Regions from separate parts of the Exiguobacterium sp. s7 genome, predicted to be linked through region 1. Evidence: riboswitches for the same ligand, from Rfam matches in the RefSeq annotation. Region 1 holds a riboswitch; the other holds the start of a gene.
What was found. Region 1 has a riboswitch for FMN ahead of ribD (bifunctional diaminohydroxyphosphoribosylaminopyrimidine deaminase/5-amino-6-(5-phosphoribosylamino)uracil reductase RibD). Riboswitches for the same ligand answer to the same signal wherever they lie in the genome.

Region 1 (16,347 bases):
TCGGTCTCGAGCCGTTTTAGACCGACGAAGCGTGCTGACGTGGCATTGTTCAGACTAAGGTATTCATAGACGGATTCGACTTGCGCGAGAATGGAGCCACTAAATTCTTTACGATCTTGAAATTCAAGCTTGTCGTTCCCTAAATAGCGGGCGCATTTGATTGAGTGTTCGCATTGGTCAGAAAGAAGGAGCCCTAAATTTGTGTAATAGCCATCATCTGTCATCAGGCCAAGTGTACGTTGTTGCTCGACACCAAATTTGATGTTCGTTTGAGCAAAAAAGTGAGAAGCTTCCTCGAAAGTCAGTTCCTGTTTCAAACTACGCATCGTTTCAAAGTTCGTCCCATCTGATTCGATAATCATTTGGCGGATGTTTTCTTCAGAGGCATTTGTGACAGACGTACCGTACCGAATGAAAACACCCGACGATTTCATGCCTTTTCCCTTCAAATTATAAGGGCGTCTCGTTCCGCGGGCCACAGCTATCTTTATGACCTCTTTTTTGTCGAGCTCAACCACTTCTAAATATAAATGGACTAGAATAGCTGGTTGAATGTTGTCATGTAGCTTGTTTGATACTGCTTCGAGTTGTTGATGTGCGTTAGGGACACCGAGGACGGTACCATCATCTTCTATACCGATATAAAGAACACCACCTTGCGTGTTGGCGAACGCAATCAATTCGTGAACGACAGCGTCTGTAAGTTCTCGCTTGAACTCAACCGTAGGCGACTCTTTCATATGATTCACCTCTAATCTATTATTTGTATAGATTAATTATAATCGATTAATCAAAAAAAGATCGATTTGGACGGGAGTCCGAATCGATCACCATGTTCAACCTTCAGTTGTCTGCGGCACGAGGTAAATCAAGCCGAACGGGTTATGGAGCAAGTTGTCGATGGACGTCCGCTCGTCTTCACCCATCTCGACCGTGAACGTTTTGCCGTCCTCGAACGTGAAGCTGTCCCCGTCCCCGAACATCGATCCACCCGAAATGAGGTGGAAGTTGAACGAATGGACGACGTGAATCGCGTCTTCAATTTCGAGCGTGGCCGGTACGGCGACGTCGGCGTGACCGAACGCTTTCATGCCCCACGAGACGTAGGCGTCTTCTTCTTCCGTGATGGCTGTGAGAAGCGAGTAATCGAGAGCGAGGTCTTCTTCTTTCGACTCTTGCCATTCGTCTTTCGAGTAGGCGACCCCAGCCGTCTCGACCATGACGCCGAGTCCGCCGGCGTTCAAGATGGCATTGGCCGCACGGCGGGCCGCCGCGATGTCCGTCACGTCATTGACGTCGACGATCAAATAGACGATATGCGTGTGGCGGGTAAGCCCTTTCGCGATTTTCGGCGTGAAACCGCCCGAGCTGGCATGAATCATCGCTTCGGCGAGAGCCGGGTCGCGCTCGACGACTTCGACCGTGAACGCTTTTCCGGTCTCATCTTCTAACAGCAGTAGGCCAGCCATCGTGTAGCCTTCGCTATGTAAACTGATTTGTTCGCTGACTGCCTCGGCCGATGACCAGTTTCCTGGGATGGCGAGCAATACTTGTGTACGGTTCATAAGAATCATCCTCTTCTTCAAATAGTCAGGCCCCTCACAGGGAGAGGCCTGGTCTCTTCTCTTATTATGCCCTATTTGGCGAAAAATTATTCTTGATACGTCTTCAATACTTCTTGGAGCGGAATCTGATCGATCTTGCGACGGCTGATGAACGTGCTTGCGAAGAAGAGGAGCGTCACCGCACCGAGTGTGTAAAGCAGATAAATCCACTCGAACTCGAGCGGCAAGACGAGTCCATAATCTTCCGCGAACACGACGATGATGACCCGCAAGATGACGAGGGCGATCGGGATGCTGAGCAGGGCCGAGATGAGCGCGTAGATGAAGTAGCTATTGAGAATCATCGAGCGGACCTCGCGCCGGTCGTAGCCCATCACTTTCAAGAGCGAGATGACGTAATAATTTTTCTCGACCGTGAGTGCGGTCAAGACGAACAGGATGCTGAAGGCGATCAAGGCCGATCCGCCAATCATGACGTTCATCATAAAGTTCATGTACTCATTTATCGATTGGGACTGCTCAATCAGACCGCTTCGTGAGATGACCGTCGGATAGTCCGTCTCGTCCGGCCGTTCGGTCGCATAAATCCCGTTGAACAAATCACGTGTCGTCCCGCCCGATAATTGTTCGCTGAGCGTTGCCCGAGGCAGGTAGACGACATCGCCCGCATATTCGTCGGCGATACCTCCGATCGGGTACGACAACGTCTCGTTGTCGAGTTCGATGTCAAGCGTGTCCCCGGTCTCGAGGCCGAGCTTCAAGGCGAGTGAGGCGTTGACGATGATCTCATCCGCTTTCGGTACCAGTTCGTTCCCGTCTTCGTCTTCGAGAGGATAGAGTGTGTTCGTCGCATCGAGCCCTTTCAACGTGACAAGGTTGTCTTGAGCGAAGGCAAACGGGTAGGTGAGGAACGGCTCTTGTCCATCTTCGAGCACGGGTTGCGTCGTCGTGTACGCCTCATATTCATAGTCGGCCTCGTTCAACTCGCCGACCGTCATCCGGTCGACCGCCCCGTTCATCATGAGGGCGAAGACGATGAGGAGCGTCGAGAATAGGATACCGAAAAAGAAGATGATGAAGCTGCCCGTGCTTTTGACGGCGTATAAATATTTGAATTTCGTCTTGCCGCGGGCGTTCCGGAGCAGACGGCTGACGATGCGGCTCAGTCGATTGAGTGAGGCGTTGTCTCGAGGCGACAGCAAAGCGAGAGCGCTCTCGCCCATGATTTTATAGATGACGGCTCCCGCCACGAGCGCGAAGAACAGGAGCGGGGCGAAGACGGCCGTGAGAAACACGAGCGGGCTTTGGGCGATGGTGATGGACGGCAATAGATAGAAATCGAGGTACAGGTTTTTGAGCGGCTCGGCGAAGTAGAGCCCGAGGAAATAGCCGATGACGAGCATGAGCGTCGCGAACAGCAAGATGAAGACTAGGTACGGGACCGCGATTTGGCGGCGGTTGTAGCCAATCGCTTTCAAGAGCCCGATTTGTCCGCGCTCGGCCTCGAGCATGTTCGAAATCAGGATGGCGACGATGATGACGGCAATCGAGACGATGAACAGGCTCAAGCCGAGCGCCATCGCTTTACCAGATGAGATCTCGCTATAGATGGCGCCGCTGCGCATGATGTTTTCCGTTTCCATGACCGAGATGACGAACGGGAGCTCGACGTCGGTCACGACCGTCCCGTCAGTGACACCGGCAAGGCGGAACGATTCGGTTCCAATCACCTCGTCGTAGGCGGCGTCCGTCATCAAAAGGAGTGTCTGCGTGCCGGGATCCAAATTGAAGAAGTTCTCATCAAACAGCGGGAGCGTGTAGTCCGGGAACAAGACGAATCCGCTCACCGTGAAAGGGGTGCCGAGGTCGAGCGAATCACCGATTTCAATCCCGTTCTTCTCGGCGTATTTCGCATTGATGGCGACCTCATCGTTTTGCTCAGGCCGCTTGCCAGCCTCGAGATAAGACACGTTGATCGTGTCCGCTTCTTTCAAGACGAGTCCGCGGTGTTCGCTCGAGCCGAACGGGTAGGTCAAAAGCTTCGAGGCGCGGAGCTCAAGCGTCGCGCCGTCCATCTCGCCCTCGACGGCGTCGATGCGTGCCGCGATCAAGTCATCGAACGCCGCCTCGTCGACACGTCGCAAGTCCGAGAGCGTGTAGCGGCCGGAGGCGATGAAGTCCGCCAACTCTGGCAAGGCCGCCTCTTCTTCCGTGACCCGATTCAGCATCTCGACGGCAAAATCCTCTTGATTCGATGAGGCGAGATACTCCTCGGTCGGCACTTCGATGCCGCTGATGCCATAAAACATCATCGTATACGTGAGCGAGCTCATGACGATGATGACGGCGATGGCAAGGAGCTGCATCCATTTGCCGGCGAGCGTCTTCCATACGTTTTTATACAGCATCTGTCTCACCCCCAGTGGATGTCGCGAGCGGCTTTTCGGACCGGGTTGTGCGTGTACTCCACGATCCGTCCCGAGTTCATTTTGATGACGTCATCGGCCATCTCACTGATGCCCGTGTTGTGCGTGATGACGACGACCGTCTTGTTGTACGTCTCGTTCAAGCGCTCGAGCAGTTCGAGCACCCGTTTTGAATTGTCCTCATCGAGCGAGCCCGTCGGTTCGTCGCAGAAGATGATGGACGGATTTTTGGCGAGACTCCGGGCGACCGAGACGCGTTGTTGCTCGCCGCCCGACAATTGGTACGGGTATTTGTCGCGGGCAGCCGCTAACCCGACTTGATCCAACAACTCTTCGATTGGGAGCGGGTCGGTCGATAAATCGGCCCCGATTTGAACGTTCTCGTAGACGGTCAAGTTTTGGAGTAGATTATATTGTTGAAAGATGAAGCCGAGATGGTCGCGTCGAAACGCTGTCATCTGCTCGGACGATAAGTCCGTCAAGACGGTGTCACCGAACGTGATCGTCCCGGACGTCACCGTGTCGAGGCCGCTGATGACGTTCAACAGCGTACTCTTGCCGCTCCCGCTCGGGCCGAGGATGACGACGAAGGCCCCGTCATTGATCGTCAAATCAATGTCTTTCAACGCCGCGGTCTCGACATCCCCAGTCTTATAGATTTTATTGACGTGCTGAATGTGAATCATACCGATTCCTCCTTTGTCCGATGTTATCTTTTACCCGTTTCGAGCACATCGCGGACGGGAATATGTGAAACTTCATAGGATTTCAATTTTGAAAAAATAGTGAAACCGCTTCACCTGTGATAAAATAATATTACCAGGTACTAATATTGATTGAAGGAGAATCCTACTATGAAAATTGCTTATATTACGGACAGCACGGTCGTCCTTCCTGATTCGATTCAACACCACCCGGACATCCATATCGTTCCGCTCTACGTCGTCAAAGGCGACCAGCCGTATAAAGACGGGGTCGAGGTCGATGCCAAGACTGTGTACGAATGGATCGACGCAGGTGAACGCGTCTCGACGAGCCAACCGGCCATCGGCGACTTCGTCACCTTGTATGAGAGCATCAAAGACCAATATGATATGGGCATCGCCGTCCACTTGTCGTCGGACTTGAGCGGGACGTATTCGGCATCGGTTCAAGGCGCAGAGATCGCCGAGTTCAAACTGCTCGCCATCGACTCACGGGCCGGCATCTACACGATGGGGCTCATGCTCGAAGAGTTGATTGAACGCGTCGAGCGTGGAGATACACTCGAGGACGTCGAAGCGTATATGAAACAACGAACCGAGGACGTCCACATCGAATTGATTTTGCAAAACTTGACGCAAATGCAAAAAGGCGGCCGGATCTCGAAGTCGAAAGCGCTCATCGGTAATATGTTGCAATTGAAGCCGGTGCTTCGCTTCGAAGACGGTCTTATCGTTCCGTATCAAACGGTTCGGACGTATAAGAAGGCGCAAGCCCAGTTGTTCGAAGCGCTCCGTCAAGTCATCGATTCGGGTGAATGCACGGACGTCTCGATTTTCCACGGGAACGTGCCAGAACTGGCCGAGTCGTGGAAACGTGAGCTCGGCGACAAAGCCAAAATTCGGGTCGACACACTCGCACCGCTCCTTGGGGCCCACACGGGGTCAGGCTCGATCGGTTTTTCGTTCTTAAAAGCAAAGTGATGACAGGATCGTGACGCGAGTCGCGATCTTTTTTTATTGTCACAACTTTCAAACAACGGCTGGAATCTTCCACCAAAACCCTTCATACTATGTAGGAATGATAAAGAAAAGGGGGGAGACGATGCGATTTCGGAAGTACCTCATCAGAAGCTGGTTCTCGTGGTCGCTCGTCTTCATGGGAATCCTCGCCTACATGTGGCTCGGCATCGGTACGTTTGATTGGTCGTTATTTTGGTTCATCTTCACGCTCGGCGCCCTGTTCGTCATGAACCCGCTCAAGCGGCGGCACCTTCACTTTACGTTCCATGAGATGTTCGTCTTCATGACGTTCTTCTTGTACGGCCTGTTGCCGGCCTTGTTGATGGGACAGCTCCTCTTACTCACGTTTCAGGCCCGGACGTTCACGAACAAAGTCGGACGTCGGCGTTTTTTGCATTTCTATCCGCTCAATACGTTGATCGAGGCGATGCTCCTCGTCTTGCCGGGGCTCGTCTATTTGCGGCTCGGCGGACAGATTGGACCGAACGTTCATCTGCTCGAACAAGGTACGGCGCTGATTGGCTTCTTTGCCGTCTTGTTCCTCGTCCTCGGCTTCAGTTTCCTGCTATCGCGGTTCCTGATTGGGGAACGGATCCCGCTCCCGATCATGTGGCGTTTGCTCCGTTTTGACTGGCTCGTCATCTCGCTCGAGCTGTTGTTCACGATGGTCGCCATCGAGGCGTTCCAACTGTTCGGATACACGGGGCTGATGGCGACGTTCCTCATCCTGTCGCTCCTCAAGATGGGATTATCGAAAGCGACGGAGACCGAAGAGACGCAGTCGAAGATCGATCAAGTCGAACGGTTGAAAGAGCAACTGTACCGCGTCGACAACGAGCAACTGCTCATCGAGAAGTTTTGGAACGGGCTCCGGGAAGTCGTCGAGCTCGAGCGCGGCTGGCTCCAAGTCAATCGGGACGGGCACCGGACGTTTTATGATATCAGCGGCCGTACGTCCACCCCCGTCGCCGACGCCTACACACTCGAACGGCACCGCGACGCGGAAGAACCATACTTTGTGTATGATTCGCTTCATGAGTGGCATCCCGACCTGCAGGCACATCAAACCGAGCTCCATCATTCGGCACTCGTCATCCAACCGGTGTCGAGCACGACGAACGCGGTCAGCTGTATGATCTCGACGACGGCGAACGGAGCTTACGACGGGGCGATCGCCGTCGAGCTCCATCGCCTGTTGAAGACACTGTCCTGGTCGCTCGAACGGATCGACGAGCGGAACCGTCTTCAACATGAAAGTTTGACCGATCCGATGACGGGACTCCCGAACCAGCGGGCGCTCAAGCGGTGGACGAAAGAGCGGTTGAACGATGTCGCATCGTATCCGTTGTCGGTGTTCTTGGTCGACCTCGATCATTTCAAGGCGATCAACGACACGTATGGTCACGCGTTCGGCGATGAGGTGTTGATCGAGGCTGGGACGTTGTTCACGCGTCTCATCCGAAACGGGGATCTCGTCACGCGTTACGGCGGCGAAGAGTTCGTTTTCGTCTTCCCACGCATGGATGAGGCTGCTGCCATCGTGACGGGGGAGAAGATTCGCCAAGCGCTCCGCAACCATCCGTTCGGCTCGGAAGGGATTCGCGTCCAGGTGACGGCGAGCATCGGCATCGAGACGATCCACGAGTACGAGGATCTCGATACATTGCTCCGCCACGCCGACCGGGCCATGTACGTCGGTGCGAAATTCAATGGACGGGACCGGGTCGCCCATTACCGCGACACGTCGACGGAACGGATTCAATGATGAAGGAGAACACCGGCTCATCGGTGTTCTCCTTTTTTGTCTGATCAACATGAACGATGCTTGGGCCGATGCCCTCCGTTCCTGGGGCGATGCGGATGCCTCCGCAGCGCGTGCCGCGCTTTACGGGGTCATCCTTGCATCGCTCTCCCCTAGGAGTTCGGGCACCGGCCTAGGCGCCGTTGAACGAATGTTAAATCGAATTCGATTCGCTCGTCCCTCGGCGCCCCGACTCTTGCAGGACAGCAATCCGACGGAGACCCAGCAGCGTAAGCGATGCGGCTCCGGGATTGCCTGCAGAAAGCGTGGGCGCCGAAAGGACGAGCGACAACGGTACACCTACAAAATAAAGGAGGGCACCGGATACCCGGCGTCCTCCTTATGAATGAAAGATTATAATTTCTGATTGAAGATTTCTGACTCGACCGCGTGAATCGCAGCCGACCACGAGCCGTAACGATGAAGGATGGCTTTCGTGGATGGTTTGTTGTTCCGTTTTGCCCATTCGCGATACGCTTCGAAGGAAAGAGAGAAGCCCATCTCGTGAATCGCTTCACGGAGTGCGTTAGAGAGTTCGGATTTGGAATAGGTCACACTCGCTTCAAGTCCGGCCTCGGCACAGGCGTCATGCCACGAGCCGAACGTCTTGACGATATGGTAATGGCTCGGTGCTTTCGGATGAAGCTTGCGCCATTCCTGATATTTTTTGAGCGTGATAATCGATCCCATGTCGCGCGAGTAGAGGGCAAGCGTCTCGATGATATCTTCGCGCGTGTACTTCGGCATTTTATCTGGGAGGTCGACGGTCGCCTCTCCATGCCATTCGTAGCCGGCGATGGCGAGCGCCTCGGCCCATGACCCGAACTGTCGGATAATCGACTCGGGAGATGGCCAGCTTTGTTCCATCGCGAAGCGACGATACACAGAGCGACGTGGACGTTCCTTCAACAAGTCGCCGAGTAGACGGATACAGTGAATCATCCTCTGTTGCTCGGTGGACAAGTGGTGGGATTTAGTGGATAGCGTTTGACTCAATGATGGTTCCTCCTTCCATGGACTCATATCTGAACCGACAAAGATGACGAAGTTGCTTCTACAATCATACTATCGGCCAGTTTTTACAATTTATAAGTGCATTCTTCAAGTTTTTTTAAACCGATTTTATAAACCGATAGGTCTAAAGCCCTGGTTACACTTTGAAAAAATGGTAACAGTTCTATTACAAATTTAATATTAAATGGGTTCAATTGTAAACAAAAAGTTTTATGATGGCGTAAATGTCATATTCTGTACGAAAAAGTACCCAACTGGCCAATGGGGTCATCACCGTTGCACCAGTTGAGTACTCTTCTATAATAAATTTAATTTTCAGACTAATCAATGAAAGTTTTGAAAATAACGAATTTTTTTTGAAAGGCTGGTCAGTGGAATAGGCGGTCTGCTAAAATAATGGAATTGATGTAAAAAAGAAAAGAGGATATTACGATATGACAATATGGTTGTTCTACTTACTGCTCGGTTTGATTCAAGGCTTCACGGAGCCGATCCCGATTTCGTCAAGCGGTCACTTGGTCATCTTCCAAGAGCTGTTCGATATCGAACTGCCGGGACTCTCGTTCGAGATATTCGTGAACTTTGCCTCGCTGCTCGCCGTCTTGACGATTTATCGGAAAGACGTCGTCCGTCTCGTCGTCAGTCTGTGGACGTTCTTATTTAAGAAAGATCGCAGCGACGAGACGATGATCGATGTCAAGTTCATCGGGCTCTTGCTCGTCGCGACCGTCCCGGCTGGTTTGCTCGGTGTCTTGTTCGGTGATTGGATCGGGGAGACGCTCGGTGGAGTCGCCACGGTCGGCTACACGCTCATCTTGACCGGGCTCGCGCTCTGGTTCATCCGCAACATGCGCGGGAACAAAGGGGACGGCGGCATCACGCTCCGCGACGCGATTTTGATTGGACTTGCTCAAGCGGTCGCACTCATTCCAGGGATCAGCCGCTCCGGCGCCACAATCGTCATGGCGATGCTCCTCGGCATCAAACAAGAGTCGGCCCTCCGCTTCTCGTTCTTCTTATTCATCCCGGTCAGTCTCGGGACGATGATTTTAGATGGACCGGCGCTGTTCACGAATCCGGAAACACGTGAACTGTTCGGACCGCTCATCTTGGCGTTCATCGCCTCGTATGCGCTCACGGCCATCTCGCTCAAATGGTTCCAACACATCATGGCGAAAGGCGAGCTCAAGTATTTCTCGTTCTATTGCTGGATCGTCGGTCTCCTCGTCGTCCTATTCTTGGCATGATTCTGAAGGCGCTGCTCACTCGAGCGGTGCCTTTTTGCGCATTTCGTTTTGCCATCGATTTATTTTTGCGCTAAAGTGGAATCGTACAAACAAATATTCCTTCGGGGTCGGGTGAAAGTCCCAACCGGCGGTGATGGGCGCGAGCCTTAAGTCCGTGACCCGGGCGCACGTGTGCGAACGGTGGATCTAGTGCGATTCTAGAGCCGACAGTATAGTCTGGATGGGAGAAGGAAACAGAACAGGTCCACGCGACCTGTAGTTCGTCGTACGTTTTTCTGTAAAGAAAACGCTTATTTGGTTTGCCCAAATGACGACCGACACCTCCCACCGAGACCTTGAGGATCATTCCTTGAGGTCTTTTTGTTTGTGCGAAACAAGGAGGGAGATTATGAATCAGTACATGCAACAAGCCATCCAATTGGCCAAGTCCGCCTCATCGACCGGCATCAACCCGCGCGTCGGCGCCGTCGTCGTCAAAGACGGCCGGGTCGTCGGGTTCGGCGCTCACTTGAAGGCCGGGGAAGCGCATGCCGAGGTGCACGCCATCCGCATGGCCGGCGCTGCCGCCTACGGTGCGACGATGTACGTCACGCTCGAACCGTGCTCGCATTACGGCAAGACGCCGCCGTGTGCCGACCTGCTCGTCGAGTCCGGCATCAAGCGTGTTGTCATCGCGATGGAAGACCCAAATCCGCTCGTCGCAGGGCGCGGCATCGCTCGGTTGAAAGCGGCCGGGATTGACGTCGAGGTCGGGCTGCTCGAGCGTGAGGCGCGGGCGCTCAATGCGGCGTTCTTACGTTCACTCGAGACGAAGCGGCCTTACGTCATCTTGAAGACGGCGACGAGCCTCGACGGCAAAGTCGCGCTCGATCACGGTGACAGCAAGTGGGTGACCGGGACAGCAGCCAGACGGGACGTCCATGAACTGCGTGCGACGGTCGACGCCGTTTTGACCGGTGTCGGCACCGTCCTCGCCGATGACCCAGGCTTGACCGTTCGGCTCGACCGCGAGACGACACAACCGCTCCGAATCGTGCTCGACCGTGAGTTGCGTACGCCGCTCTCGAGCCAGCTCGTCCGGACGGCAAACGACGTACCGGTGCTTCTGTACACGACGTCGGATGACCAAACAAAACGTGACGCGCTGGCAGCGAATGGCGTCGAAATTGCCGACTATACGTCGCTCGAAGCTGTCCTGCAAGACGTCTACGCACGCGGCATCGGTCGTATGCTCGTCGAAGCGGGACCGACACTCGTCACTTCACTCTTGGACGGACAGTTCGTCGACGAGTGGGTCATGTACCAGTCGCCACGCGTATTCGGCGGCAAGGGCGGTTTTTACCGTTCGCATCATGATGGGCCGCTCGATGCGGTCGAACGGTATGAGGTTCAATCGGTCGAGACGGTCGGCACCGACATCAAACTGATCATGCGAAAGGAGGAGTCCGATGTTCACGGGAATCGTTGAAGAGATTGGCAGTGTCAAGGCAGTGAAACGGAACGGTCCGTCACTTCGGCTCACGCTGAGCGGGAAGGTCGTCCTCGAGGACGTGAAGCTCGGTGACAGCATCTCCGTCAACGGCATCTGTCTCACGGTGACGACGTTCGACCGTGACAGTTTCTCGGTCGATGTCATGCCGGAGACGCTCAAAGCGTCGAGTCTCGACGGGGTCCGCCCCGGCACGAACGTCAACTTGGAGCGGGCCATGCCCACGAACGGACGCTTCGGCGGCCATTTCGTCTCGGGTCACGTCGACGGGGTCGGGCGCATCGTGAAAAAACGGGCGCTCGCGAACGCCGTCTATGTCGACATCAGCTGTGAGCCGTCGCTCCTCCGCTATATCGTCCCAAAAGGTTCGATCTCGGTCGACGGGACGAGCTTGACGGTATTTGATGTCACCGAACGCGGGTTCACGTTGTCGCTCATCCCGCATACGTACAGTGAGACGGTACTCGGGATGAAACAGGCAGGAGACGCGGTCAATTTGGAATGTGACATGTTGGCTAAATATATGGAAAAACTCGTAAGTCAAAAACCGATGACGCTTGAATCTCTGGCGTCGCAAGGGTATGGAAAGGCGGGATGGTAATGTTCCACACGATTGAAGAAGCAGTCGAAGATTTGAAGATGGGACGACCGATTATCGTCGTCGACGATGAGGACCGTGAGAACGAAGGAGACTTCGTCGTGCTCGCGGATAAAATGACCGCAGAGACGATGAACTTCCTCATCACGGAAGGGAAAGGGCTCGTCTGCGCCTCCCTGGCCGAAGAAGTGGCCGTTCGACTCGATTTGCAGCCAATGGTCGCAAACAGCACCGATCCACACGGGACGGCGTTCACGGTCAGCGTCGATCACGTCGATTCGACGACGGGCATCTCGGCGAGCGAACGGGCCCATACGGTTCGCGAACTCGCGAACATCAACGCCCGTCCGGCTGATTTCCAACGTCCGGGACATATTTTCCCGCTCATCGCCAAAAAAGGAGGCGTCTCGGTACGACGCGGACATACAGAAGCGTCGGTCGACTTGGCGCGCCTCGCCGGAAGTGAACCGGTCGCCGTCATCTGTGAAATCATCCGCCCGGACGGCGAGATGGCCCGGGTGCCGGACCTTGAACGCGTCGCGGAAGCGCATGGTTTAAAGTTCATCACGATCGAGGCGCTCGTCCGCTATATGGAGACGGACCTCGTCAGTCGAGAGGCGGACGTCTCGCTCCCCTCGGTGAAAGGGGACTTCCGATTGATCGGGTATCGGAACGTCCTCGACCGGGAAGAACACGTCGCACTCCTAAAAGGTGAGCTCGAACACGCACCGCTCGTCCGTATCCATTCCGAGTGTCTGACCGGCGACGTGTTCGGCTCATATCGTTGCGACTGCGGGCCACAACTCGATACAGCGATGGAGAAAGTGGAAGCCGAAGGCGGTGTCATCTTGTATATGAGACAAGAAGGGCGCGGCATCGGTCTGCTCAACAAGTTGAAGGCGTACGAACTACAAGAACAAGGGCTAGATACGGTCGAGGCGAACGTTGCGCTCGGTCTGCACGCCGATTTACGCGATTACCGGGTCAGCGCGGCGATGCTTCGTGACCTCGGGATCACGAACGTCCGGCTCATGACGAACAACCCAGAAAAAGTCGACGCCTTGGAAGCGTGCGGGATCACGGTCATCGAACGTGTCCCGATTATCGTCGGCGCCCATGCGGCGAACGAGAAATATCGAATGACGAAACAACAAAAAATGAACCATTTTGGAGGAGAAGAATCATGATGCATACATTTGAAGGAAACTTGGTCGGAAAAGGCTTGAAAGTCGGAATCGTCGTCGGACGGTTCAATGATCTCATCACGATGCGCTTGCTGGACGGTGCGAAAGACGCGCTCAAGCGCCACGGCGTCGAACAAGACGATGTCGAACTCGCGTTCGTCCCGGGCGCTTTCGAACTCCCGCTCGTCGCCAAAAAGATGGCGATGAGCAAGAAATATGATGCCGTCATCACGCTCGGGGCGGTCATCCGCGGCGCGACGCCGCACTTCGACTACGTCTGCAGCGAAGCGGCGAAAGGTGTCGCCCAAGCAAGTTATCAGTCAGAAGTACCGGTCATCTTCGGCGTCTTGACGACCGAGACGATCGAGCAGGCCATCGAACGCGCCGGCACGAAAGCCGGGAACAAAGGTTGGGAAGCGGCAACGGCGGCCATCGAGATGGCGAACTTGATGCGCGCGTTTTAATAGGATGGAGGAGAGCGAAACGGCTCTCCTCTTTTTTTGTCGTTAGCAACGCGTGTGTCCCGGGAAAAGAATAAGGTGAAAAGGGGGCGACGGTGATGTGGGAATGGGTGGCTCAACTGAGCCCGGCCATGCAGGCGCTGCTCGGAACGATGTTCACGTGGGGGATGACCGCGCTTGGGGCGGCCATCGTCTTTATGACGAAGTCGATCAACGCGCGGTTGATGGACAGTATGCTCGGGTTTGCCGGCGGGGTCATGATTGCCGCTAGTTTTTGGTCACTCCTTGCGCCAGCCATCGAGATGGCGGAGCAAGACGCGATGCCGGCTTGGTTGCCGGCCACCGTCGGCTTTTTAGCGGGCGGTCTGTTTTTGGCGGTCGTCGATAAACTGATCCCGCACGTGCATCCGACATCTCCGATTGAGGACGCGGAAGGTATCCGCCCGCAAAAACGAAAGCGGAGCACGTTGCTCGTCTTGGCGATCACGCTGCACAACATTCCGGAAGGACTGGCCGTCGGCGTCGCCTTCGGGGCGGTCGCGGCCGATTTCCCGTCCGCTTCGCTGACGGGTGCCATCGCGTTGGCCATCGGGATCGGCATTCAAAACTTTCCGGAAGGTGCCGCCGTGTCGCTCCCGCTCAGACGAGACGGGCTCTCCCGGCGCCGAAGTTTTTTCTACGGTCAGTTATCGGGCATGGTCGAACCGGCGGCTGCCTTGGTCGGTGTCTGGGCCGTGCTCGTCATGGAGCCGCTGTTGCCGTTCGCGCTCAGCTTTGCCGCCGGGGCGATGATTTTCGTCGTCGTCGAAGAGGTCATCCCTGGGTCGCAAGAGAACGGGCATAAAGATATGGCATCGATGGCATTGATGCTCGGCTTCACGATCATGATGATTTTAGACGTGGCGCTCGGATGAGGGCATGACAAAAGGAGCGCTGACGGTTGCGTCGGCGCTCCTTCATGTAGTGAACAGCCCGGCTCAAATGAGCCGGGCTGATGGATTAAAACGTCTCAGACGTCGTTTTCGCTTGCATGTGGAGTTGGATATAATCCGGTCCGCCTGCTTTTGAGTCTGTGCCTGACATGTTGAACCCGCCGAACGGCTGATAGCCGACGATGGCGCCTGTGCAGCCACGGTTGAAATACAAGTTGCCGACGTGGAAGTTCTGACGCGCGTACTCTTGGTTCGAGCGGTCACGCGTGAGGACGGCACCCGTCAAGCCGTATTCCGTGTTGTTGGCGATGTCGATCGCTTCTTTGAAATCTTTCGCTTTCGTGAAGGCGACGATCGGTCCAAAGATCTCTTCTTGCATGAGACGTGCTTTCGGTGCGACGTCGGCGACGACCGTCGGCTCGACGAAGTAGCCTGTCGAGTCGTCAGCTTTTCCGCCGGCGACGATCTTGCCTTCTTCTTTGGCGACGTCGAAGTATGACGTGATCTTCTTGAACGCGGCCGCATCGATGACCGGTCCCATGAAGTGTTCGTTCTGCTCCGTGTTGCCGACCGAGAGTTCGTTCGTCAATTCGACGACGCGATCGAGCACCGTGTCATACACGCTGTCGACGATGACGGCACGTGAACAAGCCGAACATTTTTGACCTGAGAAACCGAATGCCGATTTGACGATCGATTGGGCCGCGAGTTCGAGGTCCGCTGATTCGTCGACGACGATCGTGTCTTTTCCGCCCATCTCAGCGATGACACGTTTGAGCCAGATTTGGCCGTCGTTCAATTTCGAGGCGCGCTCGTTGATGCGCAAGCCCACGTCACGTGAACCTGTGAAGCTGATGAAGCGTGTCTTCGGATGGTCGACGAGGTAGTCACCGACTTCAGCGCCTGGTCCCGGGATGAAGTTGAGGACACCTTTCGGCAAGCCTGCTTCTTCCATGACCTCGACGAATTTCGCAGCGACGATCGGTGTCGTCGAAGCTGGTTTCAAGAGGATCGTGTTACCGGCGACGATGGCCGCGACGGCCGTCCCTGCCATGATCGCGAACGGGAAGTTCCAAGGGCTGATGACGATCCCGACCCCGAGTGGGATGTAGTCATAGCGGTTGTATTCGCCCGGACGGCTCTCGACTTTTTTACCTGGTTTGAGTTCGAGCATTTGACGTGCATAGTATTCCATGAAGTCGATCGCTTCTGCTGTATCTGCGTCTGCTTCGTTCCACGGCTTGCCTGCCTCTTTGACGAGGTAAGCCGAGAACTCGTGCTTGCGCTTGCGGACGATGTTCGCCGCTTTGAACAAGACGTCGGCACGGACGGCCGGGTCGACATGGCGCCATGAGTCGAACGCAGTGAGCGCTTCTTGCATCGCACGCTCCGCGAGCTCTTGGTTCGCTTTCGAGACGTGTCCGATGACTTCTTCTTTGTTAGCTGGGTTGTAAGACGTGATTTTGCTTTCCGTCGTAACTTTTTCCCCACCGATTACGAGCGGATAGTCTTTCCCGAGCTCACCGTTCACTTTCTCGATTGCCGCTTGGATGGCTGCGGCGTTCTCTTTGTTTGTAAAGTCTGTGAATGGTTCATGTTTGTATGGAATCATTCTCGTTCCCCCTTAAAAAGTGATCAAGCAGTTAAGCGCTTACGTCTGTATTGTATCGAAAATCTTGGTGAAATCCTAGTGAAACAATTTTCCAGAAAAGCTTGTAGTTTTCGCTCGAAATCGAGTCGTGGTAGGATGGGGGTACAGGACGTCTTGTGAAGGGAATGATTCGATGAAACAGTGGATATTGCCACTCGCCCTCACCGCTCTGCTTGCGGGGTGCGGCACGGGCGAAGAGGCGCCGGTCGAGGAGACGGCCGAAGAGACGAAAGCGCCACTCCCGGAAGCGGTTGA
Region 2 (16,347 bases), on a different contig from region 1:
AGGCGCTGGAGATGCATCGTCAAATATGTCGCTTCACCTCGCGGGACAGGACGCTTTAATTCGCGTTCCATGATGCCCATCAGCTCCCAAGCAGTACTATAGCATAGCGGATATTCTTCGCGCAATACCTTTTCAATTTTTTGTGGGGCTTCCACCATCTCACCCGTCGCAACCCGCTCAACGGCGTACCTTAAGTGCCGAAGTAAGCGCTTATAATCGAGTGAACTCCGATCCATTTTGACGTTCAAACGACTCTCAATCGTCTGAACGATTTGCCCGATGATTTGGTTGTGCCGGTTGACCTCGAGGACGTTTTTGAACGTCGTCGCCGAATGGATATGGAGCGCGATAAATCCGATCTCCGCATCGGGCAACAGCACGTCGAGCCGCTCGTGAATCATATCGACGATTCGTTCAGCCAAGGCGTACTCATTCGGATAGAGCGATTCGGTCTCAAGCAAGAACGGATTTGTCACTTCCATCCCTTGTTCGATCCGCTTCATCGTGAAGAACAAGTGGTCGGTCAAACCGATATGGATATGCTGGTCGACTTTTTTACCTGTGTTGTTCTCGATAAAGCCGACGATTTCTTGCATGAAAGCAATAAAGTCCTCGTCGACGTGTTTGACGAGTTCACGATATTGCGATTGCTCTTCTTTATCTGTCAGTTGATACACTTTCTCCGGGACACTGGCCGGGTCGACGAGATCGCCCGCTTTCTTGCCGAAGCCAATCCCTTTCCCGAGTAGAATGACTTCCGGTTCCGGATCATGTTGGCAAATGACAACGCTATTATTCAACACTTTCTTGATCGTATACATCGGTAATGTCATTCTCATCGCATCCCTTACTAATTAAATCGTTATCTCATCTAGTATATCGGTTCGCCTTCTAAAAAAGTAGGCAGAAAACAAAAAAGACGAACATTTCTGCCGTCTTTAAAACATTGAGTAACCACTCTTACGCAAGTAGCGGATCGTGACGCCGGCCAAAATCGCACCGAGCAGTCCGAAACCAAGCATGAACACATCCAAAAACTGAAGTCCGAGCACCCGTTCGTAAACGTTGGCGAGCGCGGTCGATGTCTCCGTGATGTAACTCGAGAGCTTGACGTTATCAATCATCATAATGACGAAAATCGGATAGATGAACACGAGCGTCCATGTTTTTTTAAGTAGCATGTTCAAAATGAAGCCGATGCTGAAGAAGATGACCAAATAAAGAATCGCCCCAATGACAGCCTGGATGATATGCATGCGATTGCCCCCTTTTCCCGTTGTCTATTATACCGAATCGCCCTCTCTTAGGTCAAAGGTGAACCATGAGACGCCATCAAAAAAAGTAGCCCGTTCGGATGAGCGGGCTACTTGGTCATATTGCTTAGAATTTACCTTTTTTGAGGACGAGACCGTACTTCTTCAATTCGATGAAGTGTTTGTTGTCGATCACTTTCTTCATGAATGAAGCGTTGCGACCGAAGATCTTTTTGCCCATGACGATGCCGATACCGTCGTTATGGCCAAGTGAAGCGACTGTCCCTTTGCTCTCATACGTGAATTTCGAAGTCGATTTTCCGTTGATGAGCGCCGCGATGTTTTTCGCTACGTTGTGCGCTTGTTGCGTCGCGATTTGAGCAGTCGGCGGGTATGGACGGTTTGAGACCGGATCCATGACAGCCGAGCAGTCACCGATGATGAAGACGTTGTCGTGACCAGGGGCACGGTTGTCCGCCTCGACCATGACACGGTTACGGACCGCTTCAAAACCAGATTTCTCGATGATCGGGCTACCGCTCACGCCACCTGTCCAAAGGATCGTGTTCGCTGCGATCGTCTCCGTCGTGTCGCCTTGAAGCGGACCGAACGTGACGACGCCAGGCTCAACGCCTTTGATGCCGTTGCCGAGTTTCATCTCGACACCGTTACGCTCGAGCCATTTCTGTGCATACGTCGTAAGTTCTGGGTCGAAACCAGGAAGGACGGTCGGAGCCGCCTCGATGTTCACGATTCGAACCGCTTCACGTGGCACGTCATACTGCTTGCAAAGCTCAGGGACACGGTTGACGAGCTCACCGAGGAACTCGATGCCTGTGAAACCTGCGCCGCCGACGACGATTGTCACGTACGAGCGATCAGCCGACCCGTTCGTCTTGTATTGTGCGAATGAGTATTCGATATGTTCTTTGATTTTACGGACGCTGTTCAATGAACTGATTGTCATCGCGTTCTCTTTGAGGCCTGGGATTCCGAATGTTTCCGGAATGCCGCCGAGTGCGAACACGACATAATCATATTCAACAGTCGAGCCGTCTGCGAGTAGTACTTGTTTAGCCGTAGTATCGACGCGATCGACGATCCCTTTGACAAATTTCACGCGTGACGGGTTCACAACGTCGTTGATGTAGATACGAGCTTGCTCCGGTTTCATCGTTCCGGCCGCTGGTTCATGGAGCCATGTCGTCTGGTAATGGTAATCATGCTTGTTGATGAGCGTGATGTTCGCGTCGCCAGCTGAGAGCGTCTTCTGGAGGTTCACCGCTGTGATGAGTCCACCGAAACCTGCGCCAAGAATAACAATGTTAGGTCGTTTCATGTTCATTTCCACCTTGTTTTGATAGTTTTGTTTTCTTGAACAATCATGTTGTGTGTTTTTTCACATGAATGTTCACAATAAAGCCTAAACCTTGTTCAACCAATGTTCACAATTGCTTCTCGTTCATTGTACGCTGTTTATTTCGTTTTCTCAATGGAAAAGCTTATCTTCTTGAATTTTTTTTGAATGTATAGGATGTTTGTACAGAATGGATTTAATTCACGATTGTCACTATAATGGATGTATACGTTTTGAGGAGGAATTCGATGAAATCGACGAAAGATGTGATCATCATCGGTGGCGGTCCGGTCGGACTGTTCACCGCATTTTATGCAGGTATGCGCCAACTCGATACGGCGTTGATTGAAAGTTTGCCGCAGCTCGGCGGACAATTATCGACACTGTATCCAGAAAAATATATTTACGACATCGCCGGCTTCCCGAAAGTGAAAGCCCAAGATTTGATTGACCAATTGAAAGCCCAAGCCGATCAGTTCGAGCAGGACTATCGCCTCGGGGAGACGGTCGAGACGGTCGAACGTCTTGAAGACGGCACGTTCCAGATCACGACGAACAAGGATGAGTACCATACGAAAGCCATCATCATCACGGCCGGGAACGGGGCATTCGCCGCACGACCGCTCGGCATCGATGGTTGCGAAGATTATGCCAACCTTCATTACTTCGTCGACAACATGGAGAAGTTCCGCGACCGCCGCGTCATGATCGCTGGCGGCGGCGACTCTGCCGTCGACTGGGCGCTCATGCTTGAAGGCATCGCCAAGGAAGTCCATATCGTTCACCGCCGTGACCGTTTCCGTGCCCACGAGCATACGGTCGAGCAAATGAAGGCCTCGACGATCAACATGTGGACGCCATATAACATTGAGTCACTTTCAGGTGAGACACACATCGAGTCGGTCGAATTGACGGACAAAGACGGCGAATCGAAATTCGTCGAAATCGACGACCTCATCTGTAACTACGGTTTCGTCTCATCGCTCGGCCCAATCAAAAACTGGGGCATGGAGTTCGAGAAGAACACGATCCGCGTCGACTCACGCATGGAGACGACGGTCGCCGGCATCTTCGCCTGTGGTGACATCGCGACTTATGAAGGAAAAGTGAAATTGATTGCGACAGGCTTCGGTGAAGCCCCGATCGCCATCAACCAAGTGAAGCAGCTCGTCGACCCGACAGCGCGTCACCCACAACATTCGACTTCGGTATTTGCCGGGAAATAACGATGTGGCCCTCATCGCGATGATGAGGGCCATTTTTCATTTGCGGATTGTTTGTACAATGACCCGGTCGAGCCAGTCGTCGAGTTGGGTGAAGACGAACCCGGCCTTTTTCGCCTCGGCAATCGACATATAATAGTCGACGTCCGTATCGTACGGCGACGACTCGCCATCTTTGATGATCTGGACCGGTTTATTTAAGTGATGGCCGATCCGTTCCATGAGTGCCCCGAGCGAGATGACCCCTTCACTCGCCGCGTTGAACGGTCCGGTCACGTTCGCCCGACCGACCCATTCTAGAAAGGCGGCCGCCTCAAAGCTTGAGATAAACCCCATCTTCGCTTCCGGGTGATGCAGCACGATCGGCTCTTCCCGTCGGACGGCGTCGATATAAAACTTGAGACGGTCTGTATAGTCGTCGGGTCCGAGCACGATCGGCAAGCGGACCGTCGCGACCGGGAACGAGGCGCGATGGAAGAAATAAGATTCAGCCTCTCGCTTCCCTTGCCCGTAATCATGTTCGGATTCGAGATGATAGTCATGATGGAGCGGATTGAAATCACTTTCTTTCAACTCGGCGCCTGGCGCATAAACCGACATCGTCGACGTGAGCACATATTTACCGACTTGGTCCATGAAAGCGTCCGAGGCGATCTTTGCCTGGTACGGGTTAAAGCAAATATTGTCATAGACGAGGTCGTAATGGTCGCGTGACAAATCTTTCATCGTCGCCACCGACTGTCGGTCCCCTCTGATCGACCGGATGCCCTCCGCCTCGGGTACTTGCAGTTGTCCACGCGTCACAATCGTCACATCGTCACCGGCCTCCGCCAACCGAAGCGCCAACCGCTTTCCAAAATAGCGTGAGCCACCGAAAATCAATACTTTTCTCATCGTCCCTGCCCCTCCTACATGAAATGACATCTCTTTTCATTTTCCCTTGCATCCTCTCGACTAATCTCCCACACCCTTGAATATTTTTGTTATTCTTATATATATAGAGAAGAAAGAGGCGAGACGCATGCATCAGATCACATTAGAAAAAGGATGGTCGTGTGAATTACCGACACAATATGCCATTTACCAAAGCTTATCGGACTTCAGCCGTTACTCGGTCCTTGACCAAGAGGAAGAGAGCGTCTGTTCATTCCGCATCACGAACGACACGTGTAAAATCACAGCGTTTCGTCCTTGGCAACATCAAATCGAGTTAGACGCGGCTTCGAAACTCATTCGATTAATTCTGATTGAAGAGACAGACTGAATACAAAAAAGGCCAATCATGAGGCATGATTGGCCTTTCGTTTAGCAATCCCCAGGTGTCCCGGCGTTCGATGCCGTCCGGAAACTCGAGCCACAACCGCACGTGGCGATGGCGTTCGGATTTTTAATCGTGAAGCCGCCTCCTAGCATCGACTGCTTATAGTCAATCTCGAGACCGTCGACGACCCCGTGATCGGCTTCCGCGACGATGACACGGACACCATAGTGGTCAAACTGAACGTCCTTGTCTGTCTTATCCTCATCAAACCCCATCCTGTAAGACAGGCCGGTACACCCGCCCCCTTGCACTTTGATCCGCAAGTACTGGTCGTCGGGGCGTTCGGTCTGTTTCATCATATCGATGACTTGTAATGCGGCTGATTCTGTCAAATGAATCATCTGAACTCCTCCTTCGTTATCTTAACTTCAAGTCAACTGACTTGAGATTTTGTGAAATATCTTGTATAACTAAACTGTAACAAAAAAAATTAAATCGTTCCATCTTCGGGGCAGGGTGAAATTCCCGACCGGCGGTATTGAAGACAAGTTCTTCTCAGCCCGTGAGCGAGCAAGGCGTTGCTTGCTGATTTCGTGAGATTCGAAAGCCGACAGTAAAGTCTGGATGGGAGAAGATGGCGGCATCCGACCGATATCCGGATGTTTTCTTCGGCGTGGTCTAAACACCGATGAGAACATCTGTTTCGTATGCGCGTAAACTCTCCCGATTGTTTGATACAATCGGGTTTTTCTATGCGACGGGTGCCATTCATCAAGGAGCGACAAAAGGAGAGATTTTGATGAAAACAACGCGCAACAAACGATTGACAACACTGGTGACGCTATCGATGCTCGGGGCCATTTCTTTTGTCCTCATGCTCTTTAACTTCCCGCTGCCTTTCCTACCCCCGTTCCTAAAAGTGGATTTCAGTGACATTCCCGCGCTCGTCGCCGGGATCGTGTTCTCCCCACTCGCAGGCGTCGTGGTCGTCGCTCTAAAAAACGTCCTCTACTATGTCTTCAACGGTGGCGGCGTTCCGGTCGGTGAAGTCGCGAACTTCTTTGCAGGTGTCGCCTTCATGTATCCGGTCGCATGGTTCTACCATAAACGTAAAACGAATAAAGCGCTCGCTTCAGGCCTCGTGGCCGGTACGATCACGATGGCACTCAGCTTGGCGATCTTGAACTATTTGCTCATCTTACCAGCCTACGCGTTCTTCTTCGGCATGACCGAGATGGCGCAACCGGCAGTCAAAACGGACCTCGTCCTATACGGTATCTTGCCGTTCAACTTCATTAAGGCCTTGTTGATCAGCGCCTTGTTCGTCCCACTCTTCCTCAAATTGAAGCCGTGGATCGAACGTCAGCGCATGCAACTTCAAGCGTAACTGACAAGCACCTAGACCCCGGTCTAGGTGCTTTTTGTATAGGTACGCTATGCTAATGAGAGAATAGGAGGAGATGGATTGAACACGACTGAAGATGAGACCCATTTTTTAGAGACTGATGTGGAACTGATGCGTCTGTTGACAATCGTCGCTTCGCTCGGTTTACCCGATTGGTGGATTTGTGCCGGATACGTGCGGGCAAAAATATGGGATGACGCGCACGGCTACGAAGTACCGACGCCTACCGAGGACGTCGATGTCATCTACTTTGACCGATCTCACATCGACGAGGCGATTGAAAAACAGTATGAGGCACAACTGCACGACCTGTTACCGAACGTCCCTTGGTCGGTCAAAAACCAGGCCCGCATGCATCGGGTCAATCAATTGCCACCGTATCAATCTGCGGTCGACGCCTTGGCCCATTTCCCTGAGACGGTCACGGCCATCGGTGTCAGTCTTGATGCGGGCGGACGCTTGAAGCTGGCCGTCCCTTACGGTATTGACGACATAGTTAGACTACAGTTACGACCGACTCCGGACTTTGCGAACGACGCTTCACACCATCATGTTTATCGAGCCCGGATCAATAAAAAGAATTGGCAAGCCACTTGGCCGAGACTCCAAGAAGTGGATATACCTCGTCAGGGATGATAAACACTAGTGAAACCGACCGCCTTACGGTCGGTTTTTGCTGTTCATTCATAAACGTCGCAACGAAAAAGAGTGACCACCGAAGTGACCACTCTGAGTATACCGTGTTTGATTAGAGAAGAAGACCAGCGAGTGTCGCTGACATCAAGTTGGCAAGCGTACCTGCGAGAATCGCGAGGACACCCATGCGCGCGATGTCGTTCCGACGGTTCGGCGCCATTCCACCAAGACCACCGAGAAGGATGGCGAGTGATGAGATGTTGGCGAATCCACAGAGTGCGAACGCGATCATAGCTTCCGTACGTGCCGAGAGGTCACCAGAACCGATGATTGGTGCGAATTCAGAGAAAGCGACGAATTCGTTCAACACGAGTTTTTGTCCGAGGAAGCTACCGAATTGAACAGCATCTGCCCATGGCACACCAATCACGAATGCGAGCGGTGCGAACACATAACCAAGAATCAATTGAAGCGTGAGGCCGTCGAAACCGAACAAGCCACCGATTCCACCGAGAATCAAGTTAACGAGCGCGATCAATGAAACGAAGGCGAGAAGCATCGCACCGACGTTCAAAGCAAGGAAGAGACCGTCAGATGCACCGCGAGCGGCTGCATCGACGAAGTTCGCTGCCTTGTTCTCTTCATCTTCAGCGATTTCGATATCGTCATCCGGTACGTCTGTTTCCGGGACGATGATTTTCGCGAACATGAGACCAGCAGGAGCAGCCATGAAGCTCGCTGCGAGCAAGTACTCGAGCGGTACACCAAGAGCAGCGTATCCAGCAAGAACTGAACCGGCAACCGAGGCGAGACCACCGACCATGACAGCGAAGAGTTCCGATTGCGTCATCGTTGGAAGGTAAGGTTTGATGACGAGCGGTGCTTCCGTCTGACCGACGAAGATGTTCGCTGTCGCTGAGAGCGACTCTTTACGTGACGTGCCAAGTGCTTTGGCGAGAGCCGTACCGAGGATACGAATCACCCACTGCATGACACCTACATAGTAGAGAAGTGCGATGAGTGACGACATGAAGACGATAATCGTCAACACTTGGAACGCGAAGACGAAGTTACCTTCTCCGACAGCTGTACCGAAGACGAAGCTGATCCCGGCGTTCGCCGTGTTCAAGACGCTTTGTACGCCGCCTGAGATCCATTCTAATGCGTTACGTCCTACTGTAGTGAAGAGGACGAGGAAGGCGAACGTAAACTGTACCGCGAAAGCGGCAAGTACGGTGCGCCATTTGATGGCTTTACGGTTGGTTGAGAAGATGTAAGCGATTCCAATTAGTGCCAAAATACCAACCACGCTCATGATATTCATTGGTGTTGTGCTCCTTTCATATTGGGGAAACCTGATAATGTGATATACCCGAATCGAGATGTGTCCTACCGTTTGAAACGCTTTCTTTTTATGTTGTTAAACGTCAGACAACCTACATTCGAACCTCTTTGAATATAACAGACCCTTTTTAAAAATGCAACGGGTGAAAACAGTCAAAATAAAAAAAGTTTGAAGGTCCTTCAAACTTTTTCACCATGCCATTTCTTCAATTTTTTCATATACATTCGTCACGAGTTGTTCCGGTGTATCCCCGGTCACGACCTCACCATCGACGAGACAAAACAAGTCAAGCGAACAGACGCCGCAGTAGCCCGTACAGCCATATTCGACGACGTCTAAGTCTGGATCGGACTCTAATTTGGCGCGGGCGATTTGTGAACCCATCGCTAAATTGGAGGCACAGAACTCAATGATCGGATTCATCATGTCATTCACCCTTCCCCTTTCCTTCAAAGCAGGAAAATGGTTCTTCTACGGCGTATTATAACATGATACAGTTGAAGTGTAACAAAGGGGGATTTTTATGCGCAAATTAGTCGTCTTGGGAGGCGGTTACGGGGGTATGCGTGTAATCGAACGTGTCCTCGGCCATCAGCTGAAGGACGTATCGATCACACTCATCGACCGTCTACCTTACCATGGATTAAAAACAGAGTATTATGCACTTGCGGCGGGGACCGTGTCGGATCGTGACATCCGCATCGATTTTCCAGAAGAGGTCGACTACATATACGGCCAAGTCACCGATATCGATACGGGGGACAAAATGGTCCTGCTCGCGAGCGGGGAAAAAGTGCCGTACGACGACCTCGTCATCGGCCTCGGCTGCGAGGACAAGTACCATAACGTACCCGGTGCCGCCGAGTTCACGTACAGCATCCAAACGTTAGAAGAATCACGAAAGACCCAGCAAGCAATCAACGGCCTATCTCCGGGATCGGTCGTCTCGATCGTCGGTGCCGGCCTGTCCGGTGTCGAGCTCGCCAGCGAGCTGCGCGAGAGTCGTCCCGACTTGACGGTCCGTTTGTTCGACCGCGGCCCGTCCGTCCTATCGTTCCTATCAAACCGCGTCTCGATGTATGTCCAGTCTTGGTTCGAGGAACATGGTGTCGAAGTCATCAATAACTCGAACATCGTCCGGGTCGACGCCGATGGGTTATGGAACCATGAACAGCACTTCGCTTCCGATTTGACGGTGTGGACCGCCGGGATTCAACCGGTCGCCGTCGTCCGCAACCAAGGTTGGGAACTCGATGGGGGTGGACGTGTCAAATTGACACCACACCACTACGTCCCGGAACAGCCCGATATCTTCGTCGTCGGGGACAACGCCAGCCTGCCGTATGCACCTTCGGGTCAGCTCGCAGAAGCGCAGGCCGAACAGATCGTCCAAGTGCTACTCTGTAAATGGAAAGGTGTCGGGTATCCGGATTTGCCGGATATCAAACTCCGAGGCACGTTAGGATCGCTTGGGAAGAAGGCCGGATTCGGCGTCTTCATGGGCAAGCAGTCGCTTACCGGAAAAGTCGCGCGATTGCTCAAGTCCGGAATTCTTTGGAAACATAAAGTCATTAAATAACATGCCTGGGTCGGCCATTTCGGTCGATCCTTTTTAATGTAAAGCAATCCATTTGTCGTTCAGCCACCGTCGTGTTGAGCCAAAAGTCTTGTATCTGAATCCCCTGTATCCTTATCTAAATATTCAGATTATTGATTCGATTGACATATTCTACCCGTTGGCAAAACTTGTTACTCTAGGGTCACGGCCGAACGACTTCGTGTCACCTCGCCTACATAACCCGAAGGAGGAAACAAGTTGAAAAAAATCTGTAGCACCGTCCTCGCCTCATTGCTCGTCTTGTCAACCGTCCCGGAAGCCGCGGAAGCTGCTCCCAACAAATCGAAAGAACGCGTCATCGTCGTCTTCAAAGAGTCAGCGAAGAACATCCCGCTCTCAATCGAAGGCATGGAAGTTCGCCAACAATACAAAAACATTCCAGCCGCAGCGCTTGAAGTACCGAAAGCCGCACTGAACGGACTGAAGAACAACCCGCACGTCGCCCACGTGGAAGTCGATCAGACGGTACAAATCGAGAACCAGACCCAGGACTGGGGCATCCCGAAGTTGAAAGCCCCATCGGCTTGGCAGAGCGGATACACCGGGAAAGGCGTGAAAGTATCGGTCGTCGATACGGGGATCTCGCCGCATCCTGATTTGACGATTTCGGGCGGTGCCTCATTCAGCACGGTCACGAGCTCGTACGCCGATGACAACGGTCACGGGACGCACGTCGCTGGTATCATCGGGGCCCGTAACAACAGCATTGGGACCGTCGGGATTGCCCACGAGGCGAGCATTTACGCCGTCAAGGCACTCGAGGCGAACGGTAGCGGTAGCCTATCGAGTATTATCGCCGGGATCGATTGGTCAATCACGAACGATATGGACGTCATCAACTTGAGTCTCGGGACGACGAGTCCATCCTCAACGCTCCAACAAGTCGTCGACCGTGCCAATAATGCTGGCATCCTCGTCGTCGCGGCAGCCGGTAACAACGGACGCACCGACGGATCGGGCGACCTCGTCAACTACCCGGCCCGATACAGCTCGGCCATCGCTGTCGCAGCGACGGACATCAACAACAATCGCGCCTCATTCTCGGCTACAGGCAGCACGGTCGAAGTCGCGGCACCAGGCGTGAGCATTAACTCGACACTCGCAACTGGCGGATACGGCCAAATGAGCGGGACATCGATGGCGACTCCGTACGTCGCTGGTAACCTCGCTCTCATGAAGCAAGCGTTCCCGACGTTGTCGAGCTCGCAACTCCGCTCAAAACTGTCACAAGACTCGATCGACCTTGGCGCGGTTGGACGCGACGCCTGGTTCGGAAACGGACTCGTCCAAGCTCCAACGTCTGGTGGGACGTCACAACCTGTTCAAGCACTCGCGACGACAGTATCGACATCGAAGTCGACTTATTACGCGGGTGAGCAAGTATCGATCTCATCGACGGTGCGGGACGCGAACGGCCAACCGGTCGCAAACGCCGACGTCCGTGTGACGGTCACACAACCTTACGGCACGACGCTCACAGGGACAGGCAAGACAAGTTCGACCGGCGCCATCACGTTCACGCTCTCGACAAGTTCTTCGTCACAGCGCGGCACGTACCAAGTGAAGGCTGATGCGACGCTCACTGGCTACACGGCAGGTTCGGCGACGTCATCGTTCCGCCTTCTGTAACGAACAAGAGTCGAACGACAATCGTCGCTCGACTCTTTTCATGCTGTCGTCTGCTCGATGGCCGAGTAGACTTTTCGTAACTGGACGACCCCTTCATCCACGACTTCCCCATTCAAGAGGACAAGCGGATAAAACCACTCGTCTTGCTTGATCGCCTCAGCGATGTCGTCGTCAGCCGTCTCGAAATCGATGTACTCGAACTCGAACGCCTGATCCGGATATTTCCGGGCAAGCGCACTTTGCAACCATTCATATGTCTCGATCGAGCTAGGTGCCCCGACGCAGCTCGCACACTGCACCTCAGCCCCATATACCGTGATTTTCATGTCCATTCCCCCTGTTCTCTCCTATTATACAAAATTCAAGAAGTGACATCGTCACAAAACGCTCAGCGTTAATGATTGAGAAACAATCTCAAACTTGCTAGAATGAAAGGGAACCAGAAAGGGGTAGATACCATGGAAATGTTTGATCAAGTCCAAGAAGTACTCGATAAATTACGCCCGTTCTTGCTTCGCGACGGCGGTGACGTCGAACTCGTAGACGTGGAAGAAGGCATCGTCAAACTTCGTTTGATGGGTGCATGCGGCAGCTGCCCATCTTCAACCATCACTTTGAAAGCCGGGATTGAGCGTGCGCTCATCGAAGAAGTACCTGGCATCGTTGAAGTCGAACAAGTATTCTAAACAAAAAGGGAGACGTGAGTCATCCCTTTTTTTCATGCATGCGTCCATTCATCTAAGCTTTCGACCATATAGGTCGGGAGCTTTTCTTGTTCTTGGATAAAGGCCGGACCGTGTACGCCCGAATTGACATGAAGCGTCCGGAGCCCACCGTTGATCCCGAACAAGATGTCGGTATGATAGTTATCCCCGACCATGACGACCTCTTCTTTTGTGAGACCGATCATCTCGAGGGCGATATCGACCATGACCGGTTCCGGTTTCCCGATGAAGAATGGGTCTTTTTCCGTCGTCACAGCCAAGACGGATGTGAGCGCCCCGTTCCCAGGCAAAAAGCCACGTTCGGTCGGGATGGCGATATCGCCGTTCGTCGAGATGAAGCGGGCACCGGAACGAATCGCGAGTGCGCCTTTCGCCAACTTCTCGTAAGTGATATGGCGGTCGAGCCCGATGACGACATAGTCCGCCTTCGCCTCTTCCGTCACGTGGAAGCCACGTTCTTCAAGCGCTAAACGCAAGCCGTCTTCCCCAATCATGTAAACCGTCGCGCCCGGCGTCATCTTCTCGATGTAACGGGCCGTCGCCATCGCGCTCGTCAATACGTGCTCCGGTGTGACATGTACACCCATCGAGACGAGCTTATCTGCCACTTGTTTCGGCGTCATCGACGCGTTGTTCGTCACGAACAAGTACGGGAAGCCCGTTGCTTCGAGTCGATTCACGAAATCGACCGCTGCTTGAATCGGGGCTGTCCCCGCATAAATCGTGCCGTCTAAATCAAATAAGTATCCTTTAATCGAATCCATCCAATCACTCGCTTTCTGGTAGAAATGCTGATACAGGTCCAAGTTCCACTTCGATATAATGCCGGACCTGCTCTGGGAATGCCTCGAACGTCGCTCTATAGCGCTCGACCCAAGCGTCGAATCGATCCGAGTCTGCCGTGACGAACTCCCGGACGTAATGAGCCCGCAGCGCCACGAGCGCTTTTGCGGCTACTGCCGTCTCGGCATCGAGCACGCGTTCATCGAGCAAAATATCGACGATGTCCTCATAACTGCCCGGGTCGCGCATGATGAAGCCATCAATCATCGAATTGCCGACATCAATCACGCCTTCCATCAAATGGACGGCCAACCGCTGTTTCGCCAGTTCGACCGTGAAGGCGTCCCCCTCTAGTTGATCAAGTCGACCGAGCATCGTCTCCATATGGGCCAACGTCTCGCTAATCTTTTCTCTGTTCACAAAATACATCGGAATCCCCCCTGCCTCCTATAGTAATCCTTTTTCTCGTTCGAGAAAAGAATCTCACCTATTTACATCATTTATCCGATTGTGATACACTAATCCACGGATTAACACAATGAATAGTATGACACATTAAATAGACATCACGTGGAGGGTACAACACTATGGAACGAGAATTAGCGCTAGAGATCGTACGAGCAACTGAGGCAGCAGCACTTGCTTCGTCAAAATGGATCGGTCGTGGTCAAAAGAACGAAGCAGACGACGCAGCCACGTCAGCAATGCGTGAAGTCCTCGGTACGGTCAATATGGACGCCACCGTCGTGATTGGTGAAGGCGAGCTCGATGAGGCACCGATGCTCTATATCGGCGAACGTCTCGGTACGACGTTTGGGCCGGAAGTCGACATCGCGGTCGACCCGCTCGAAGGGACGTCCATCGTCGCCAAAGGGCTCGGCGATGCCATGGTCGTCATCGCGGTCGCCGATAAGGGCGCCCTCCTCCACGCACCGGATATGTATATGGATAAACTCGTCGTCGGGCCGAATTTGAAAGGCAAAGTCTCGCTCGACGAACCGCTCGAATCGATCATCGAGAAGGCAGCCCTCTATAACGGCAAGCGTATCGAAGAAGTCACGGTCATCATGCAAGACCGTGATCGCCATGAGCACTTGCGTCAAGCGGCGATGAACATGGGCGCTCGCGTCAAGCTGTTCGAAGACGGAGACGTCTCGGCGGGAATCGCGGCAGCCGTCAAATCAAATCCGATTGACATCTTTATCAGCACGGGCGGCGCCCCGGAAGGCGTCATCACGGCAGCGGCCGTCAAAGCGCTCGGAGGCGACATGCAGGCACGCCTTCACCCGATGAACGAAGAAGAAACGGCGCGCGTCATCTCGATGGGCATCGAAGACCCGCTCCAATTGCTCACAATCGACGACCTCGTCAAGAGCGATGACTGCATCTTTGCGGCGACAGGCGTCACGTCAGGCGAATTGCTCGACGGCGTCAAATTCTTGACGGATGATATCGTCGAAACGACGTCGCTCGTCATGCGCTCGAAAACGAAGACGATTCGTAAAGTCGTCGCCGAGCACACGTTGTCACTCAAGCCATACCTCCAAAAACAAGAAATCAACGCATAATAAAACCTCCGCTCTCGATTGAGCGGAGGTTTTCGTTTAGAATCCTTGTTCGAAATCCGTGCCGGCATGGTTTGTCTGTGGTCGTTCCGCTTGACGAATCGAGTCGTAGAACGTCGCGTACGTCGTCGTGAAGTACGGGTAGACGTACAAGAATCCGATTCCGAGCGTGAACACCCCGACGAAGAACCAACCGATGAACGAGAGGACGAGTTTGAACGCGTCCATCTTATGCCCATCCATCATGCGGCGTGATTCCGTGATCGCCTCAAGGGCCGATAGTTCCGGTTGGTCCCGTAAAATGTAGTACGTCAGTGAGTACGAGAACCCTTTGATGATTCCCGGGATCACGAGGAGCAACGTCCATAAGAAAATGAACAATCCCATGAAGAACGGGGCGAGCACGTGCTTGACGTAGCCCGTTTTAAATGGCTCGAACAACTTTGAGACGCCTGGCCGCTCGCCGCGTGAAACGGAAAGGACGAGCCACGCCCAGCCGATCGTGAGCGGTGCAATCAACAAAGTGAGAAGAAGCGACAAGAACGTAAGTCCCGTGTCAGCCGCTGTCGGTATCGCCTCTGGGTCTACAGGGACAGGCGGCGCGAACGATTGTGGAATCCCGTTCAAGACGACGAATAAAATTAATAGCCCGGCCATCAGCCAACGCTTTCCGGTTAACATTTTTTGTGCATGTTGTTTTAACTGTGCAGTCATTTTTCATCATCCTTTTTGTGAGGTCTTTCCTAAGTGTACGTCATCGCCCCCAGAAAAGTTTCAAAAAACCACGAAAAAAGGGAAAAGGTTTTTTCCCTCCCCCTCAATACATCACATTGCCCATGAAAAACTGTGACATCGATAAAATAAATAAGAGCACACCTGTGGCCACTGCCGCCAACGAAATGATTTTAAATAGACGGCTTCTCAGAAACGCCTGACGATATTCAAAGCGGCGGATCAGCAATACGTGGACAACCTCATAGAGAAGGACTGCGGCCGTGAAGTAAAACGTCATGATACTCCCTAACCCGAAGAACAACATCGCAAGTAAGCCCAGACCGAAGTTATGAATTCGGTTGTGGACGTCATCGCGGTCACCGACGGTCGCCATTTGTACGTGTTGCATACTTCCACCTCACTTCCAAAACCCGAACAGAAACAATTGCTATAAATATAAGTTATCACAATTTTCCCACCCCTAAACCTGTCACACCGTCTTTTCACCTAAAAGAAACATTTGGAAAATAAATGTAACAAAAAAGCGCTGATGTCATCAGCGCGTCATGTGCCGGTCGAAGGCTCAGCTTCTTCCGATTTATTGAATTTGCGTTTCAGTTTGAGCGGTTGTTTCGTGCCGCCGAAGACCGGACCGTCTTCCGCCTCATCGATTTCCGTCTCTTTCTTGAGCACGAAGAACGGGCACCCAAAGTTACAGTATTCATACACGTAATCCATCACATGGTCGATCCGGTTGTCATATGTCGCGAATTTGGATTTTGTCTCATAAAATCCTTTCAACCGAAGTTGTCCGTGACCCCAGTCCCCGACGA

Region 2: linked by a shared signal. The riboswitch ahead of KNP79_RS02910 (ECF transporter S component) and the one ahead of ribD (bifunctional diaminohydroxyphosphoribosylaminopyrimidine deaminase/5-amino-6-(5-phosphoribosylamino)uracil reductase RibD) in region 1 are both predicted to bind FMN.

What each region holds. Positions count from the first base shown of each region.
Region 1 is NZ_JACSLO010000006.1:77,706-94,052, reverse strand. Features, by position in the region: gene KNP79_RS09355 (RNA-binding domain-containing protein) at 1-740, opposite strand, end outside; gene KNP79_RS09350 (DUF4261 domain-containing protein) at 837-1,565, opposite strand; gene KNP79_RS09345 (ABC transporter permease) at 1,652-3,973, opposite strand; gene KNP79_RS09340 (ABC transporter ATP-binding protein) at 3,979-4,677, opposite strand; gene KNP79_RS09335 (DegV family protein) at 4,846-5,676, shown strand; gene KNP79_RS09330 (GGDEF domain-containing protein) at 5,798-7,480, shown strand; gene KNP79_RS09325 (homing endonuclease associated repeat-containing protein) at 7,871-8,512, opposite strand; gene KNP79_RS09320 (undecaprenyl-diphosphate phosphatase) at 8,965-9,777, shown strand; FMN riboswitch at 9,871-10,013, shown strand; gene ribD (bifunctional diaminohydroxyphosphoribosylaminopyrimidine deaminase/5-amino-6-(5-phosphoribosylamino)uracil reductase RibD) at 10,166-11,245, shown strand; gene ribE (riboflavin synthase) at 11,226-11,867, shown strand; gene ribB (3,4-dihydroxy-2-butanone-4-phosphate synthase) at 11,867-13,051, shown strand; gene ribH (6,7-dimethyl-8-ribityllumazine synthase) at 13,048-13,512, shown strand; gene KNP79_RS09295 (ZIP family metal transporter) at 13,608-14,423, shown strand; gene pruA (L-glutamate gamma-semialdehyde dehydrogenase) at 14,509-16,053, opposite strand; gene KNP79_RS09285 (nuclear transport factor 2 family protein) at 16,226-16,347, shown strand, end outside.
Region 2 is NZ_JACSLO010000002.1:53,203-69,549, reverse strand. Features, by position in the region: gene glcT (glucose PTS transporter transcription antiterminator GlcT) at 1-833, opposite strand, end outside; gene KNP79_RS02940 (YuiB family protein) at 939-1,256, opposite strand; gene KNP79_RS02935 (NAD(P)/FAD-dependent oxidoreductase) at 1,381-2,592, opposite strand; gene KNP79_RS02930 (NAD(P)/FAD-dependent oxidoreductase) at 2,859-3,836, shown strand; gene KNP79_RS02925 (NAD-dependent epimerase/dehydratase family protein) at 3,873-4,727, opposite strand; gene KNP79_RS02920 (hypothetical protein) at 4,855-5,097, shown strand; gene KNP79_RS02915 (HesB/IscA family protein) at 5,139-5,495, opposite strand; FMN riboswitch at 5,593-5,734, shown strand; gene KNP79_RS02910 (ECF transporter S component) at 5,894-6,481, shown strand; gene KNP79_RS02905 (nucleotidyltransferase family protein) at 6,611-7,135, shown strand; gene KNP79_RS02900 (NupC/NupG family nucleoside CNT transporter) at 7,248-8,459, opposite strand; gene KNP79_RS02895 (YuzB family protein) at 8,670-8,906, opposite strand; gene KNP79_RS02890 (NAD(P)/FAD-dependent oxidoreductase) at 9,004-10,059, shown strand; gene KNP79_RS02885 (S8 family serine peptidase) at 10,297-11,727, shown strand; gene KNP79_RS02880 (DUF1462 family protein) at 11,766-12,059, opposite strand; gene KNP79_RS02875 (NifU family protein) at 12,156-12,413, shown strand; gene KNP79_RS02870 (TIGR01457 family HAD-type hydrolase) at 12,446-13,216, opposite strand; gene KNP79_RS02865 (DUF86 domain-containing protein) at 13,221-13,664, opposite strand; gene glpX (class II fructose-bisphosphatase) at 13,823-14,803, shown strand; gene KNP79_RS02855 (DUF975 family protein) at 14,840-15,514, opposite strand; gene KNP79_RS02850 (hypothetical protein) at 15,618-15,923, opposite strand; gene KNP79_RS02845 (YutD family protein) at 16,079-16,347, opposite strand, start outside.